One region of the Streptomyces lusitanus genome, then DNA from elsewhere that is predicted to be linked to it. Evidence: riboswitches for the same ligand, from Rfam matches in the RefSeq annotation. Region 1 holds a riboswitch; each other region holds the start of a gene.
The links. Region 1 has a riboswitch for cobalamin ahead of ACFOSY_RS12665 (GHMP family kinase ATP-binding protein). Riboswitches for the same ligand answer to the same signal wherever they lie in the genome.
Positions count from the first base shown of each region.

Region 2: linked by a shared signal. The riboswitch ahead of ACFOSY_RS10390 (energy-coupling factor ABC transporter permease) and the one ahead of ACFOSY_RS12665 (GHMP family kinase ATP-binding protein) in region 1 are both predicted to bind cobalamin.
Region 3: linked by a shared signal. The riboswitch ahead of ACFOSY_RS03895 (ribonucleoside-diphosphate reductase subunit alpha) and the one ahead of ACFOSY_RS12665 (GHMP family kinase ATP-binding protein) in region 1 are both predicted to bind cobalamin.

Region 1 covers NZ_JBHRWL010000007.1:181,564-187,334, reverse strand. Annotated here, with positions in the region: gene ACFOSY_RS12670 (ferric reductase-like transmembrane domain-containing protein) at 48-1,028, opposite strand; cobalamin riboswitch at 1,235-1,465, shown strand; gene ACFOSY_RS12665 (GHMP family kinase ATP-binding protein) at 1,633-2,568, shown strand; gene ACFOSY_RS12660 (cysteine synthase family protein) at 2,565-3,587, shown strand; gene ACFOSY_RS12655 (ATP-grasp domain-containing protein) at 3,584-4,837, shown strand; gene ACFOSY_RS12650 (MFS transporter) at 4,830-5,771, shown strand, end outside.
Region 2 covers NZ_JBHRWL010000006.1:177,835-183,605, forward strand. Annotated here, with positions in the region: gene ACFOSY_RS10375 (ABC transporter permease) at 1-452, opposite strand, end outside; gene ACFOSY_RS10380 (ABC transporter permease) at 449-1,417, opposite strand; gene ACFOSY_RS10385 (ABC transporter substrate-binding protein) at 1,438-3,030, opposite strand; cobalamin riboswitch at 3,233-3,415, shown strand; gene ACFOSY_RS10390 (energy-coupling factor ABC transporter permease) at 3,446-4,165, shown strand; gene ACFOSY_RS10395 (energy-coupling factor ABC transporter substrate-binding protein) at 4,162-4,566, shown strand; gene cbiQ (cobalt ECF transporter T component CbiQ) at 4,574-5,323, shown strand; gene ACFOSY_RS10405 (energy-coupling factor ABC transporter ATP-binding protein) at 5,320-5,771, shown strand, end outside.
Region 3 covers NZ_JBHRWL010000002.1:538,086-543,856, reverse strand. Annotated here, with positions in the region: gene ACFOSY_RS03915 (GntR family transcriptional regulator) at 1-560, shown strand, start outside; gene ACFOSY_RS03910 (DUF3311 domain-containing protein) at 766-1,032, shown strand; gene mctP (monocarboxylate uptake permease MctP) at 1,029-2,657, shown strand; gene ACFOSY_RS03900 (GNAT family N-acetyltransferase) at 2,736-3,239, shown strand; cobalamin riboswitch at 3,315-3,445, shown strand; gene ACFOSY_RS03895 (ribonucleoside-diphosphate reductase subunit alpha) at 3,571-5,771, shown strand, end outside.

The DNA.
Region 1 (5,771 bases):
ATCATCCCATCCCGGGACCGCCGGACCCGCTCGCCCGGTGCCGGCCGTCAGTCGGTCTCCTGTGCGTGGGGGGCCGTCGCGGGCGGATGGGTCGGACGGTCCCGTCCGCCGTCACGCCCGGACACCACCACGACGACCAGCCCGACGACGACGGCTCCGACGGCTACCCGTCCCGCCACCCGCGCCCACCAGGCCGGGCGGGCGGCGCCCTTGCCGGGGAAACCCAGCCGTTCGGCCCGCCGGGCGGGTCTCAGCAGACGCAGCAACAGCAGTGCGGCGACCGGCAGTTGCAACAACCACAGGACGGTGCGCGGCCACTCCCCGTACCAGACGTTGGTCCCGTACAGCAGTGTGTGCCACACGCTGAGCACGTACACGACGATCACGAAACGGTGCAGCCGGCGCCAGGTGTTCGCCCCGATGCGGTGCCGGACGTAGAACAACAGCCCCAGCGGAATCGCCAGGTACAGGGCGCCCTGGCCGATCGGGATGGCGACCTGGCCGGTCCCGGAGTCGTACCAGCCGGGCACGAAGGTGTCCGCGAAGGCCACCCACAGCCGCTCGGCCCAGTCCACCTTCGTCTCGTAGCGCACGAGTTCCGCCGCGAACATCAGCGCGTGCGCGAACATCAGCGCCATGGTCGTCAGGCTCGTGGTGCGGTGCCAGCGCTCCAGTGTCTGCCGGGAGACCGGCAGCCGGGCGGGGCGCGGCCCCGACAGCAGCAGGCCGAGCATGACCGTGCCCCAGGCCCACAGCAGCCCCGACCAGCCGAACGCCTGGCTGAGCAGGTACATCCAGTAGGTGCCGGCGTCGTCCATGAACGGCATGACCGCGACGGTGTCCGAAGCACCCGACTCCATGCGCGCCCACAGGAGGGCGAACACGAGCGCCGTGACCACGACCGCCGCGGTGGCGTCGGGCACGGCGGAGCGCAGATCGGCACGGAGTGCGACGCGGTCCCCGGGAGGCCGTCGCCTTCCGGCCGGGGTCACCGCCCCGTCTTCGTCCGGCCTCGTGTCTGACGTCATCAGGGGCCTCCCGGGCACGGGCCACCGCGGCAGCGGTGTGCGTGTGGCGTGAGGCAACAAGTCTGGCTGATGGGGCAGTGATCCCCCGAGGCGCGATCCGGCCAGAGGCGCGGCGACAACTGGCCGGGAAGACACCTGGTTTCCGCCTCCCCTCACATTCAGGACAACCGTCGAAGCCCCACTGTCGCGGACGTACGAGCGCGCCTACGCTGATGCACGCAGTCGGTTCGCGCCTCCCGTCCGCCAGGACGCCCGGTGGCGCGACGCAAGAGGGAACCCGGTGCGAATCCGGGACTGTCCCGCAGCGGTGAGTGGGAACGAAAGCCGTCGGTGTCACTGGGCCCGCGCCAGGGCCGGGGAAGAGACGGCCGGTAGGTGTCCGCCCTTTCGGCGGACGAGCCCGCGAGTCCGAAGACCTGCCACTGCGCCCGCGTCCCGCGCGGGCTGTGCACGTGACCTCGTGGACTGGGTCGGCGGTACGGGCGGTCGTACGTCGTGCGTGTGGCCGCGCCTCCTTCCCTGTCGCTGCCCGACGACCGGTACGGAGGAGGATGCTGTGCGGGACCCAGCCGCTTCGCGTCGGTCACTCCGCTCCCGGGTCTCCGTGTCGCCCGGCAGCCACGGGCAGACGGCCCTCGGCCCCGCCGCGGGTGTCCTCAGGGGACGGGACCTGTCCCGCGGCACGGTGTCCGGTGTCTGCCACGGAACGCTGGGCGAGCTGTACCAGGGACCGCTGCGAGCGGGCGCCGACCCTGAGATCGCGGTGGTGTCCTTCCCCGTGGACCGCCACTCCTGGGTCTACTTCACACCCGGGGCGGCGACGGGACCGCCGCGTCCTCCGGTACTGCGTGAGAAGTCGGCGACAGCGGCGCGGCTCTTCCTCGACCACTACGGCCTCACCCTGCCCCCGGGCGACTGGCGCACTCACTCCGAACTTCCGGTCGGCGTGGGGATGGCCAGCTCGACGGCGGACATCGTGGCGACGCTGCGCTGCCTGTTCCACGTCTTCTCCCTGCCGTACGACACGGACGTGGTCCTCGGCGTCCTCGCGGACATCGAGCGCGCCGACAGTGTCTTCCTCGACGGGTTCGCCCTGTACCTCAGCGGCCGGCACCGGGTGGTGCGGCGGCTGGGCGCGGACATCGGCTTCCACACCGCCTACGTGACGGAACCCGGCACGGTGGACACCGCCGCCGTCACTCCCCTGCTGCTGGACCACTACCGGCGCCGCGGCGAGGAGTACGAGCGGTGTCTGACCGATCTGCTGAAGGGCTTCGACTCGGGCGACCCGGCAGCCGTCGCCCGCGCCGCGACGGTCAGCGCCGCGTTGTCCCAGGAGGTGCTGCCCAAGGCGACCTTCGGCAGCCTCCAGGCCCATCGTGAGCGGTTCGGCGCCGACGGCGTCTTCGTCGCCCACACCGGCAGCCTGGCCGGCTACCTCTTCACCTCACGCCCGCGGGCCGAGGTCACGTCCGAACTCTCCGCGTTCTTCCACTCGCTCGGCCACCAGTGCACCTTCGCCCAAGGAGGCTACGGGTGATCCACCCCCACATCGCCGACGCCCTGAAAGTCCCCGACCTCGTCCGGCTCACCGACGGCCTGGTCCTGCTGCGGTTCGAATCGATGAAGATCTACTCGGCCCTGGCCGCCGTCCGCCATCTGCTGGAGCGGGGCACGGTCCGCCCGGGCCAGACCCTCATCGACAGCTCCAGCGGCATCTACGCCTACGCCCTCGCCCTGGCCTGCCACCGGTACGGCATGCGATGCCACATCGTGGCGTCCACCACCGTCGACGCCACCACCCTCGCCCAGCTGGAGATCCTCGGCGCCACGGTGGAACAGGTCAGACCGTCGCGCAACCTCAAGCTCGACCAGGAACTGAGAGTGCGACGGGTGCGGGAGATCCTCGCGGAGCGTCCCGGCCACCACTGGATGCGCCAGTACCACGACGACGTCCACTACCTCGGCTACCAGGAGGTCGCCGACCGGATCGCGGCGGAGTTCCCGCACGCGCCGCTGACCGTCGTCGGCGGGGTGGGGTCCGGAGCCTCGACCGGCGGCATCGTGGAACGCCTGCGCGTGACGGATCCCTCGGTGCGTCTGGTCGGCGTCCAGCCCTTCGGCAGCGTCACCTTCGGCAGTCAGGACCATCACGATCCCGAGGCGATCATCGCCGGCATCGGCTCGTCGATCGTCTTCGACAACGTCCGCCACCACCTCTACGACACCGTGCACTGGCTGGACTTCACCCACGCCATGTCCGGCGCCGTCGCCCTGCTGCGCGAGCACGCGGTGTTCGCCGGGCTGTCCACCGGTGCCGGCTATCTGACGGCGACGTACGAGGCCCGCCGTCACCCCGACCGACTGCACCTGGTGATCGGGGCCGACACCGGACACCGCTACGTGGAGCGCGTGTTCGCCCGGCACACCGAGGCCCTGGACCCGGCCGCGCTGAAGCCCGTCGAGGTCCGCGGTCCGGAGGAGATGACCATGCCCTGGTCGAGGATGACGTGGCGGCGCACTCCCTGCCCGGCACGCTGGAAGGAGAGTGCCGCATGACCGTGGCCTGCCTGGAGTCGCTGACCTTCGGCCTCGGCCGTCTGGTCCGGGCCGCCGACCGGCTCGGCGAGCGCCTGCTGCTCCTCACCCGGGACCCCGCCTACTACACCTACGAACTGGACCGGCTGCCCGCCGGCGCCCTCGACGTCGTCGTGACCGACACCTTCGACGTGGAGCGGTCCGCCGCTCTGCTCCGGCGCACCCCGGGACTGCGCGGCCTGATCAGTTCCACCGACACCTGGACCCTGGCCGGCGCCGCCCTCACCGAACGCCTCGGCCTGCCCGGTCTCGACCCCGCCGTGCTGCGGCTGACCCGGGACAAGGCCGCCGTACGCAACCGGCTGCACGACGCGGGTCTCACCCGCGCACGGGCCGTCGAAAGCGCCGCCCCGGACCGCGAGGCACGCGCGCTGCTGCTCAAGCGGACGGGGCTGCCGCTCGTGCTCAAGGACACGGCGGGCACCGGCAGCCAGAACGTGTGGCTGGTCCGTGACGAGGAGGAACTCGACGCGGCGCTGGCGGAGGCGTCCGGCCGGGACCTGAAGGGACGGTTGTTCGCCGAACCCTATTTCAGCGGCCCGGTGTACAGCGCCGAGACGCTCACCTGGGACGGCCGCACGCGACTGCTCGGCGTCTCCAGCCGGCTCATGTCGCCGGAGCCGCACTTCCGCGAGGAGATCACCGCCTTCCCCGTGGCGTTCCCGGCCCCACAGCGGACATCACTCGAGTCCTGGCTCGATCAGGTGCTCGCCGCCATCGGTTACACCGACCGGTTCGCTCACGTGGAGTTCGTACTGACCGCCGACGGCCCGGAAGTGGTGGAGGTCAACCCCCGCATCGGAGGCGCGCTGGTCGGGGAGGGCCTGTGCCGGGCGCTCGGCGTCAACGTGTACGAGGCGATGATCGAGGCCGCGCTCGGCCGCCGCCCCCGTCTCATGGACGCGGACTGTCCCGGCGGTCCGGCCGTCGCCTTCGTTCTCGGCTACCCGGCCGCACCCGGCGTGTTCACCGGCGTCACCGGGCTCGACCGGCTCACCGGCATGCCGGGAACACCCGCCTGGTACCCGGTCAAACGCGTCGGCGATCCCGTCGAGCACCTGGGCGACAGCCGGGGATACGCGGGCATCGTGTACGCCGAGGCGGAGACCGCCGAACTCGCCACCCACCGCGCGGTGGCCGCGGCCGGTGCCCTGCGGGTACGCACCGGCCCGTTCTCCGACCCGGCCGGCCCGGAGGCGCCCGGTGGGTGAACGCACCGCCCGGGAACCGGGCCTGCGGGCCTCGCTGTTCCCGCTCACCGGCCCGCTGCGGTTCCTCCTGCTCAGCTCGTTCCTCATTCCGCTCGGCAGCTTCATGGTCCTGCCGTTCATGTCGGTGTTCCTGCACGAACGGCTCGGGATGGGGCTCGGCACGGTCGGTGTCGTCCTGGCCGTCGCGTCGCTCGTGCAGTTCTCCGGCGGCATCGTCGGCGGGGCCCTCGCGGACCGGATCGGGCTGCGCCGCACGATGGTGTGGGCCCTCGTCGTGCGCACCGCCGGTTTCACCGGGCTCCTGCTGGCCCTGCGCTGGCCGCCCCTCGCGGTCGGCGCGCTGGTGCTGACCTGCTGCGGTGCCGCGCTCTACCTGCCCGCGAACAAGGCGTACCTGGTGCACGGCGTCGACGACGCGCGCCGGCCGGCGTTCCTGTCGGCGGGCAACGCGGCACTCAACGCCGGAATGGCGGTCGGCCCACTGATCGCCGGACCCTTCGTCCTGTCCTCGCCCGGCTGGCTGTTCGCGGCCGTCACGGCGCTGTTCCTCGCGGTCACGGCGGGACACGCACGGCTTCCCGGACCCGACGGCACGCATCGCACCGAGTCCGCGGACACGGCTCGCCCGGGTCTCCTCGCCGGTGTGGCGGTCCTGCCGTTCGCCGCCAACGCGCTGGCCTTCTACCTCTACTTCCACTTCCAGCACTTCCTGGCGGTGTACGCCGTCGAGCGCGCCTCCAGCGCGTTCTACAGCGTGGTGCTGCTGCTCTGCTTCACGCTGGTCATCGTCGTACAGCCGCTCGCGTCCGGCCTGATCCGGCGCATGCCGTACGCCCTCGCCCTCGCGGTCGGCTTCACCGGTCTGGCGGCGGGCCTGGCCGTGCTGGCGGCCGGTACCCGGGCGGCACTGCTGGCGGGCGGAGCGCTGATCACC
Region 2 (5,771 bases), on a different contig from region 1:
AACATGGCCACGATGAAGATGCCGAGCAGCAGGTGCGGCACCGACGACAGGGTGTCGACCAGACGCATCACCAGGCGGTCGGCCCGGCCGCCGAGGGCGCCGGCGGCGGCCCCCACGGCGGTGCCGATCACCGTGGCGGTGAGCGCGGCCACCACACCCACCAGCAGCGACACCCGCAGCCCGTAGACGCAGCGCAGCAGCAGGTCGCGGCCCACGTCGTCGGTGCCGAACGGGTGCACCCAGCTGGGTGGTTCGAGCTTGGCGGCCAGGTCGACGGCCTGCTGGTCGAGCTGGACCAACGGCGGGACGAGAAGGACGGTGAGCACGGTCACGGCGACCAGGGCGGCGGACGCGCGCAGCCGCAGGGCGTGCGTGGAGCGGCGGGCGCCCCCGTGCGCCCGCCACACGGGGGCGGCCGGCTTCACGGCCACCGCGTCGACGTCGGACGTCACATCTCCTCCAGCTTCACCCTCGGGTCGATCAGCCCGTAGAGCAGGTCGGCGAGCAGGTTGCCGGCGAGGACGGCGGCGGTGGCCAGGGTGGTCAGCGCGGCCAGCAGCGGGAAGTCGACCGCCGTGGCGGCCTCCACCGTGGCCGAGGCGATGCCGGGCCAGCTGAAGACGGTCTCCACGAGCAGCGCCCCGGTGATGAGTTCCGGCACCCGGGAGCCGATGAGCGTGAGCACCGGCAGGAGTCCGGAGCGCAGGGCGTGGCCGAGCAGCACGGTGCGTTCGCTCAGGCCGCGCGCCCTCGCGCCGCGTACGGGGTCCTCCATGAGGGCGTCCCCGACGCCCTGGCGGACGTACAGGGTGAACCAGGGCAGCTGGGAGACGGCGAGGACGCCGGCGGGGAGGACCAGGTGCTGGACCAGCCCGCCGAACGTGACGCGGTCGCTGCCCGTGTCGGTGAGGCCGCCCGCCGGGAGGACGTCCAGCTGGAGGGCGAACAGCCAGACGGCGAGCAGCGCGATCCAGAAGACCGGGGCGGCCTCCAGGACGTACGCGGCGGAGGTGACCGCGCGGTCCGTGAACGAGCCGGGGCGGCGGGCCGCGAGCACGCCGAGCAGGGTCCCGAGCAGCACGGCCGCGGCGAACGCGACCGCGCACAACAGCGTGGACCACAGCAGGCGTTCGCCGATGACCTCGGCGACCGGCTGGCGCATCACCGTGGAGTGGCCGAAGTCGCCGCCGAGGGCGGAGGTGAGCCAGTCCCACCAGCGGGCGGTGAACGGCCGGTCCACGCCCAGGTTCTCCCGCAGCCGGTCCAGGGTCTCCTGGTCGGCGCCGAGCGCGGCGGTGCCCGCGTACGCCTTCACCGGGTCGAAGGGGGAGGCGGCGGCGACGGCGAACACGCCGAAGGTGACGACGAGGAGCACCGGCACGGCGTACAGCGCGCGGCGCGCCGTGAGCCGTGCCATCGCTCGCCAGGGGGCGTGGGTCATGCCGCGGGCTGCCAGTCCTCGACGTTCCACCAGGGCCCGGCGGCGAAGCCGTGCTCGTGGGGTTCGGTCTGGGTGGTGAGGCCCTTCCAGCGGTCGGCGAGTACGTACAGGTGGTCGATGTGGGTGAGGAAGGTGTAGCCGGGGTCCTTGACGAGGGCGCGCTGGAGGGCGTCGTAGGCGGCCTCGCGGGACTTGCGGTCCTGGGTGCGGCGGCCGGTCTCCAGGGCCCGGTCGACGGCCGGGTTGTCGTAGTGCGCCATGTTGTTGAAGCCGTCGCCGGCGAGGGAGGAGTGCAGGAGGGTGTAGAGGCCGAAGTCGGGGTCGCCGGTGCTGCCGAAGCCGGCGAGGACGGCGTCGTGCTTCATGCGCGGCTCGATGACCTCCCAGGTGGCGCTCTCCACGCGGACGTCGATGCCGGCCTTCTTGGCGTCGGACGCGTAGGCGAGGGCGTGGTCCTGGCGGACCTTGTCGCCGGAGGGGTAGTACAGCGTGAAGCGTGCGGGGCGGCCGTCCTTGGCGCGGATACCGTCCCCGCCCTTCGTCCAGCCGGCGGCGTCGAGGACGCGGCCGGCCTCGGCGAGGTCCTGCTTCCGCTCGACGTCCTTGGTGAACCAGGGGTCGTCGACGGGCAGCGGGCCGTAGGCGGGGCGGCCGGCGCCGTCGAGGATCTTGTCGACCATGGCCTGCCGGTCGACGGCGAGGTCGAGGGCGCGGCGGATCGCGGTGTCGCCGGTGACGGGGTTGCCGCTGGGGAGGGTGACGGCCCGGAAGTCGTAGGAGGTGGCCCGGTACGTCTTCTTGTCGTCGTCGCTCTTGAAGGTGGCGGCGAGGTTGGGCGGGAGGACGGCGCCGTCGAGGTCGCCGGAGCGGAGCCGGGTGGCGCGGACGTCGTCGTCGGCGACGATCGCCATGGTGAGCTTCTTCACCTTCGGGGCGCCGCCCCAGTAGTGCGGGTTGGCCTTGAAGGTGAGCTTCTCGCCCTTGCGCCAGTCGGCGAGGACGTACGGTCCGGTGCCGACGGGCTCGGTGTTGAAGGGGCCGGTGTTGGGGTCCTGCTTCCCGGCGACGTGCTCGGGGACGATCGGCAGCACCGTGCGGGCGGCGAACGGCGCGTAGGGGTGGTGGAGGGTGAAGACGACCGTGTCGTCGCCCACCGCGCGGACGTCCTTGACGGCCGCGAGTTCGCTCTTGGCGGTGTTGTTGGTGTCGTCGTCGAGGATCGTGCGGTACGTGAAGACGACGTCCCGCGCGGTCAGCGGCTTGCCGTCGCTGAACTTCACGCCCTCGCGCAGGGTGTACGTGTAGGTGCGTCCGCCGTCCGTGATCCGCGGAAGTGCCCTGGCCAGCGCGGGCTTCAGGGTCAGGTCGGCGGTGCGGGCGAGGAGGCCGTCGAAGAGCTTGGAGTTGCCGTCCTTGCCGTAGCCGAGGAGCGGGCTGAGGGTGTCGGGCTCGGAGGAGACGCCGATCACGACGGACTCGGCCGCGGCCGCGCCGTCCGTGGTGCCGGAGCCGCCCGGCGCGGAGCAGGCGGAGACCGCCGCGGCCGTCGCCAGCGCGGCGGCGGCGCCGCGTATCAGTCGGGTCGTCATCGAACCTCACATCCCTCTTGCCTGAAAATCGCTGTTGCATATTAGTTGCAGCAGGACTCTGCCCAGGACGGCGGCCCCTCAGTCACCCGTTCGAGCACGACGGGGCCACCAGCCCGAACACGCAGGTGTGCGCCGGGTCGCGAGCTGCCGGGCGCCCTCCGCGCGCCCCCCGTCGGCGCTTGTCACCGGGCCACCACGGGGACTACTGTCACCACGCCTTGGTGACGGGAAATCGGTGCGATACCGGTGCGGCCCTCGCCACTGTGATCGGGAAGTCCGGCTCCAGTCCTCACGGACAGCCACTGGGTCCCTCGGGACCCGGGAAGGCGGAGCACGGGCGGTGGTACCCGTCAGCCAGGAGACCGGCCAAGGCGCGTCAACCATCCACGAGGTGCTGGAGAGGGTCTGCTGAGCCATGCACATAGCCGAGGGTTTCCTGCCTCCGGCGCACGCGGTCGCCTGGGGCGTCGCGTCGGCGCCGTTCGTCGTCCACGGAGCCCGGTCGCTCGTCCGTGACGTGAGAGAACATCCCGAGAGCACACTCCTGCTGGGCGCGTCCGGCGCGTTCACGTTCGTCCTGTCCGCACTGAAACTGCCCTCGGTGACCGGGAGTTGCTCCCACCCCACCGGCACCGGGCTGGGCGCGATCCTGTTCCGGCCGCCGGTGATGGCGGTGCTCGGGACCATCACCCTGCTGTTCCAGGCGCTGCTGCTGGCCCACGGCGGGCTCACCACGCTCGGCGCGAACGTCTTCTCCATGGCGATCGTCGGCCCCTGGGCCGGGTACGCCGTCTACCGGCTGCTGCGCCGGTACGACGTGTCGCTGATGGGCGCGGTGTTCTGCGCCGCGTTCGTCGCCGACCTGTCGACGTACTGCGTGACGAGCGTGCAGCTGGCGCTGGCGTTCCCGGACCCGGGCAGCGGATTCCTGGGCGCGCTGGGCAAGTTCGGCTCCATCTTCGCCGCCACGCAGATCCCGCTCGCGGTCAGCGAGGGGCTGCTGACCGTGCTGGTGATGCGGCTGCTGGTGCAGTCCAGCAAGGGCGAGCTGACCCGGCTCGGGGTGCTGGTCGCCTCGGCGGCCGGGAAGCAGCGGACCGAGCCGGCCGAGTCGGCCCAGGCGGTGGCCCGATGAGCCGTAACGCGAAGATCAACTCCCTGCTCCTGCTGCTCGTCGCCGCCCTCGCCGTGATCCCGCTGGCGTTCGGGCTCGGCGACCACAAGGAGGAGCCGTTCGCCGGGGCGGACGGCGAGGCGGAGACCGCGATCACCGAGATCGACCCGGACTACGAGCCGTGGTTCTCACCGCTGTACGAACCGCCGTCCGGGGAGATCGAGTCGGCGCTGTTCGCCATTCAGGCCGCGATCGGGGCGGGCGTCCTCGCGTACTACTTCGGGCTGCGGCGCGGACGCCGGCAGGGCGAGGCGCGGGCCCGGGAGCGGGCGGCGGGAGACGCGGGCGCGGTGAATGCGGTGGACACCGCTGGCGCGGGCGACGCGGGCGCGTCCGCCGGCGTGGGCGACGGACGGGACTGACGCTTCCGTGCTGCCGATCGACGCGGCGGCGCACAGCAGCCGCTGGCGCCGCCGTCATCCGGTGGACAAGGCCGTCCTCGGTCTCGGTCTCACCGTCCTCGCGATCTCGCTGCCCGCGTGGCCGGGCGCGGCCCTGGTGCTGGTCACCGCGGTGGTGCTGCTGCTCGGCCCGGCGGGGGTGCCGGCCCGGCGGCTGTGGCGGGCCTACCGGGTGCCGCTGGGCTTCTGCGTCACGGGCGCGGTGACGCTGCTGGTGCGGGTGGGCGGTCCGGGCGGCTTCGTGTCCTGGGCCGAGGACGGGCCGCCGCGCGCCGGGGAGTTGCTGCTGCGCACCTCGGCGGCGTCGCTGGGCGTGCTGCTGTTCGCGTTCACCACCCCGATGTCGGACCTGCTGCCGCGCCTGGTGCGCGCCGGGGTGCCCGCGCCTCTGGTGGACGTGGCGCTGGTGACGTACCGGATGAGCTTCCTGCTGCTGGACTCGGTGCGCCGGGTGCACCGGGCGCAGGCGGCGCGCCTCGGGCACACCACCCGGGCGGCGACCTGGCGTTCGCTCGGCGGGCTCGGCGCGACCGCGTTCGTCCGGTCCTTCGACCGGGCGGCGCGGCTCCAGACCGGGCTCGCGGGCCGCGGCTACGACGGCACCCTGCGCGTGCTGGTGCCCGAGGCCCGGGTGTCCGCCCGGTTCACGGCCGCGAGCGGGGCGCTTCTGGCGGCGCTGGCCGCCCTCACCTTCGTCCTGGAAAGGCCCTTGTCGTGAGCAAGTCCGTGCTGGTCGCCCTGCGGGGTGTGTCGTTCGCGTACGAGGACGGGCCGCCGGTGTTCACCGGGCTCGACTTCGAGGTGCGCGAGGGGCGGGCGCTTGCCCTGCTGGGGCGCAACGGCAGCGGCAAGACGACGTTGATGCGGCTGCTGAGCGGCGGACTGCGTCCGCGGGGCGGTGAGTTGCTGCTGTCGGGCCGTGCGGTGCGGCACGACCGGAAGGGGCTGACGACGCTGCGGACCACCGTGCAGCTGGTGGTGCAGGACCCCGACGACCAGCTGTTCGCCGCGTCCGTGGAGCAGGACGTGTCGTTCGGGCCGCTGAACCTCGGGCTGCCCGACGCGGAGGTGCGCGCGCGGGTCGCGGAGGCGCTGGAGGCGCTGGACATCGCCGCGCTCGCGGACCGGCCCACGCATCTGCTGTCGTACGGGCAGCGCAAGCGGAC
Region 3 (5,771 bases), on a different contig from region 1:
TGGTCGAGGGCCGTCTGGAGCGGATCCAGGGCAAGGGCACGTTCGTCGCCAAGCCCAAGGTGTCCCAGGCGCTCCAGCTCACCTCGTACACGGAGGACATGCGCGCGCAGGGCCTCGAGCCGACCTCGCAGCTGCTGGACCTCGGGTACATCACGGCCGACGACCGGCTCGCCGGCCTGCTCGACATCACCGCGGGCGGGCGTGTGCTGCGCATCGAGCGGCTGCGCATGGCCAACGGCGAGCCGATGGCCATCGAGACCACCCACCTCAGCGCCAAGCGCTTCCCGGCCCTGCGCCGCAGCCTGACCAAGTACACCTCCCTCTACACCGCCCTCGCCGAGGTGTACGACGTCCATCTGGCGGAGGCGGAGGAGACCATCGAGACGTCCCTGGCCACGCCGCGTGAGGCGGGCCTGCTGGGCACCGACGTCGGCCTGCCGATGCTGATGCTGTCCCGGCACTCGCTCGACCGGGACGGGCAGCCGGTGGAGTGGGTGCGGTCGGTGTACCGGGGCGACCGGTACAAGTTCGTCGCCCGCCTCAAGCGCCCCCAGGACTGAGCCAAGCGGGGGCCCGCCGGGCGCCGGCCACCCGGCCGCAAATCCCGGCATACCGGGTGGTTGACAGGATTTTCGTTGCTGTTGCCTCTCGGTTGCGCTGCTGCTGCATACCGCCCCTCTCACGGGGGGTTACGACGCCCCCGCGCCCTCACCTACATTGCCGCGAGCCAACGTCGGCGATCAGTGAGGGGACGGGAGCCGTCTGATGTCGCAAACCCCGCAAACAACTCCAGGGCCGGTGGTGACGCCTGTGCGCGTCGTCATCGGCCTCTGCCTGCTCGCACCATTCGTCGCCATGCTGTGGGTCGGGTCCTACGCCAAGACCGACCCGGTGCTGATCGGCATCCCCTTCTTCTACTGGTACCAGATGCTGTGGGTGCTGATCTCGACCGTCCTGACGATGGTCGCGTACAAGCTCTGGCAGCGTGACCAGCGCGCCCGCGCGGACCGGAAGGGCGGTGCGGAGCAGTGAACGACGGCGTGAACGGCGTGGCACTCGCCGTCTTCATCTTCTTCTTCCTGCTCGTCACCGTGATGGGCTTCCTGGCCGCGCGCTGGCGCAGGGCCGCGAACGAGCACACCCTCGACGAGTGGGGCCTGGGCGGGCGCTCGTTCGGCACCTGGGTCACCTGGTTCCTGCTGGGCGGCGACCTGTACACCGCGTACACCTTCGTGGCCGTCCCGGCGGCGATCTACGCGGCGGGCGCGGCCGGCTTCTTCGCGGTGCCGTACACGATCCTGGTGTACCCGCTGATCTTCACCTTCCTGCCCCGGCTGTGGTCGGTGTCGCACAAGCACGGCTATGTGACGACCTCCGACTTCGTGCGCGGGCGGTTCGGCTCGAAGGGTCTTTCGCTGGCCGTCGCGGTCACCGGCATCCTGGCGACGATGCCGTACATCGCGCTCCAGCTGGTCGGCATCCAGGCCGTGCTGGACGTGATGGGCGTCGGCGGCGGCGAGAACACCAACTGGTTCATCAAGGACCTGCCGCTGCTCATCGCCTTCGGTGTGCTGGCCGCGTACACCTACTCGTCGGGGCTGCGGGCGCCCGCGCTGATCGCGTTCGTCAAGGACACGCTGATCTACATCGTGATCGCGGTGGCGATCATCTACATCCCGATCAAGCTGGGCGGCTTCGACGAGATCTTCGCCAAGGCGACCGAGGCGTACAGCCAGACCAACCCGGCCACGGGCGCGCCGCGCGGCGCTACGGTGCCGGGCGAGGCGGGCCAGTGGACGTACGCCACCCTCGCGCTGGGCTCGGCGCTCGCGCTGTTCATGTACCCGCACTCGATCACCGCGACGCTGTCCTCGCGCAGCCGTGAGGTGATCCGCCGCAACACCACGATCCTGCCGCTGTACTCGCTGATGCTGGGCCTGCTGGCGCTGCTCGGGTTCATGGCGATCGCGGCCGGGGTGAAGGTGCAGAACGGCCAGCTGGCCATCCCGCAGCTGTTCGAGAACATGTTCCCGGACTGGTTCGCCGGTGTGGCCTTCGCGGCCATCGGCATCGGCGCGCTGGTGCCGGCGGCGATCATGTCGATCGCGGCGGCGAACCTGTTCACCCGCAACATCTACAAGGACTTCATCAAGCCGGACGCGACGCCCAAGCAGGAGACCGCCGTCTCCAAGGTCGTGTCCCTGCTGGTGAAGGTGGGCGCGCTGGTCTTCGTGCTGACCATGGACAAGACCGTCGCGATCAACTTCCAGCTGCTGGGCGGCATCTGGATCCTCCAGACCTTCCCGGCGCTGGTGGGCGGCCTGTTCACCCGCTGGTTCCACCGCTGGGCGCTGATCGGCGGCTGGGCGGTCGGCATGATCTACGGCACGGTCGCCGCGTACGGGGTGGCCTCGCCGACGCAGAAGCACTTCGGCGGGTCCTCGGACGAGATCCCGGGCATCGGGGAGATCGGCTACATCGGTCTCACCGCGTTCGTGCTCAACGTGCTGGTCACGGTCGTCCTGACCTTCGTCATGCGGGCGGTCAAGGCGCCGGAGGGCGTCGACGAGACCAAGCCGCAGGACTACACGGCGGACGCCGGCGACCCGGGCGTCCAGGTGGAGCTCCCGCCGGCCACGGCGGGCAGCGCGCACTGACGCCGTCGCGTCCAGGGCAGCGGGCCGCCGGTGGAAAACCGGCGGCCCGCTGTCGTACCCGTACGGCAGACTCCCCTCATGGACATCGTCATCCGGCCGGTGACGGCCGGCGAACACGCGGAACTCGGTGAGATCACCGCCCAGGCCTATCTCGGCGACGGGCTGCTGGACTTCGGGGAGAGCGACAGCTACCTCGGCGAGCTGCGGGACGTGGCGAAGCGGGCGGCGGCGGCCGAGGTGCTGGTCGCCGTGGAGCACGGCGCGCTGCTGGGCGGGGTGACCTTCGTGCCCGGCCCGGGGCCCATGGCCGACATCGCGGAGCCGGGCGAGGCGGAGATACGCATGCTGGCGGTCTCCCGCGACCACCGCGGCCGGGGCGCCGGCGAGGCGCTGGTGCGCGCCTGCGTCGACCGGGCGCGGGCGCTCGGCCGGGAGCGGATGGTGCTGTCCACCCAGCGCACGATGCACGCCGCGCACCGGGTCTACGAGCGGCTGGGCTTCACGCGCGCCCCGGCGCGGGACTGGAATCCGCTGCCGGAGCTGGACGACATCATGCTGGTGGTCTACGAGCTGACGCTCTGACGGCTCCGCGCGGGCCGTCGCCCGGCCCGCGCGACACAACATATGGGTCCGCCAGCCGCACCCGGCACAAGATGTATGCTCGTGCTCGCTGTCGTCGCAGGGGAATCCGGTGCGAATCCGGAACTGTCCCGCAACGGTGTACCCATGCCTGCCCACGGGCGCGCACGGGAGTCAGTCCGAGGACCTGCCGACAGTGCGCCCGGCCCTTCCGGTCCGGGTGCCCTGACGTCCGGGCCTCGCGGAATGGGCCGGTGGACGCGACGCCGCGTGCGTTCGTGTGCTGCCCCCTGCGCTCTTCGAGGCCCCCGTGCCGAGCGAGGGAGAGCCACACGTGACCATCGCGCCAGCCGATCCGGCTTCAGCGACCCGCGTGACCGAGGAGAGCGACGGTCCCGGTGCCGCGCTGCTGCGGACCCTGACCCAGCTGACCGCCGACCTGCCCGACGCCGACCCCGGCCGGGTGGCCGCGGCCGCGCTGCGCGGCCGGTCCGCCGCCGCCGACGAGGCGGAGCTGCGGGAACTGGCCACCGAGGCGGCCGCCGGGCTGATCTCCGAGGACCCCGCCTACTCCCGGCTCGCCGCCCGGCTGCTGACCCTCGCCATCCGCGCCGAGGCCGCCTCGCAGGGCGTCACCTCGTTCACCGGGTCGGTCGCGACCGGGTACCGCGAGGGTCTGATCGCCGACCGCACCGCCGCCTTCGTCCGGCTCCACGCGGCCCGTCTGGACGCGCTGGTCGACACCGGCGCCGACGACCGCTTCGGCTACTTCGGGCTGCGCACCCTGCACAGCCGCTACCTGCTGCGTCACCCGGTCACCCGCAAGGTCGTCGAGACGCCCCAGCACTTCCTGCTGCGGGTCGCCTGCGGGCTCGCCGAGGACGACAGCGAGCGGGCGCTGGAGGAGGTCGCCGCGCTGTACGGGCTGATGAGCCGGCTGGACTACCTGCCCTCCTCCCCCACGCTGTTCAACTCGGGCACCCGCCACCCGCAGATGTCGTCCTGCTACCTCCTGGACTCCCCCGCGGACGAGCTGGACTCCCTCTACCAGCGCTACCACCAGGTCGCCCGCCTGTCGAAGCACGCCGGCGGCATCGGCCTGTCCTTCTCCCGCGTCCGCGCCCGGGGTTCGCTGATCCGCGGCACCAACGGGCACTCCAACGGCATCGTGCCGTTCCTGAAGACGCTGGACGCCTCGGTCGCCGCCGTGAACCAGGGCGGCCGGCGCAAGGGCGCGGCGGCGGTCTACCTGGAGACCTGGCACGCGGACATCGAGGAGTTCCTCGAACTGCGCGACAACACCGGTGAGGACGCCCGCCGTACGCACAACCTGAACCTGGCGCACTGGGTGCCGGACGAGTTCATGCGCCGCGTCGACGCCGACGGGCAGTGGTCGCTGTTCTCCCCGGTGGACGTGCCCGAGCTGGTCGACCTGTGGGGCGAGGAGTTCGACGCGGCCTACCGCGCCGCCGAGGCGAAGGGCCTGGCCCGCAGGACGATCCCGGCGCGCGAGCTGTACGGCCGGATGATGCGCACCCTCGCGCAGACCGGCAACGGCTGGATGACGTTCAAGGACACCGCCAACCGCACCGCCAACCAGACCGCCGAGCCGGGACACGTCGTCCACTCCTCGAACCTGTGCACGGAGATCCTGGAGGTCACCGACGACGGGGAGACGGCGGTCTGCAACCTCGGCTCGGTCAACCTCGCGGCCTTCGCCGGCGGGGACGGCATGGACTGGGAGCGTCTGGACGCGGCGGTCCGCACCGCCGTGACGTTCCTGGACCGGGTGGTCGACATCAACTTCTACCCGACCGAGGAGGCGTCCCGGTCCAACAGCCGCTGGCGTCCGGTGGGTCTGGGCGTGATGGGGCTCCAGGACGTGCTGTTCCGGATGCGGCTGCCCTTCGACTCCCCCGAGGCGAAGGAGCTGTCCACCCGGATCGCCGAGCGGATCATGCTCGCCGCGTACGAGACGTCGGCCGCCCTCGCCGAGCGGCACGGCCCGCTGCCCGCCTGGGAGAAGACCCGCACCGCGCGGGGCGTGCTGCACCCCGACCACTACGGCGTCGAGCTCGCCTGGCCGGAGCGCTGGGCGGCGCTGCGGACCCGGATCGCCGCCACGGGCCTGCGCAACGCGCTGCTGCTGGCGATCGCGCCCACCGCGACCATCGCGTCCATCGCCGGCGTGTACGAGTGCATCGAGCCGCAGGTGTCCAACCTGTTCAAGCGCGAGACGCTGTCCGGGGAGTTCCTCCAGGTCAACTCCTACCTGGTGGAGGACCTCAAGCGGCTCGGCGTGTGGGACGCGCGCACCCGGGAGGCGCTGCGCGAGGCGGGCGGCTCGGTGCAGGACTTCGCCTGGATCCCCGAGGACGTACGGCGGCTGTACCGCACGGCGTGGGAGATCCCGCAGCGCGGTCTGATCGACATGGCCGCCGCCCGCACCCCGTTCCTGGACCAGGCGCAGTCGCTGAACCTGTTCCTGGAGACGCCGACCATCGGCAAGCTCTCCTCGATGTACGCCTACGCCTG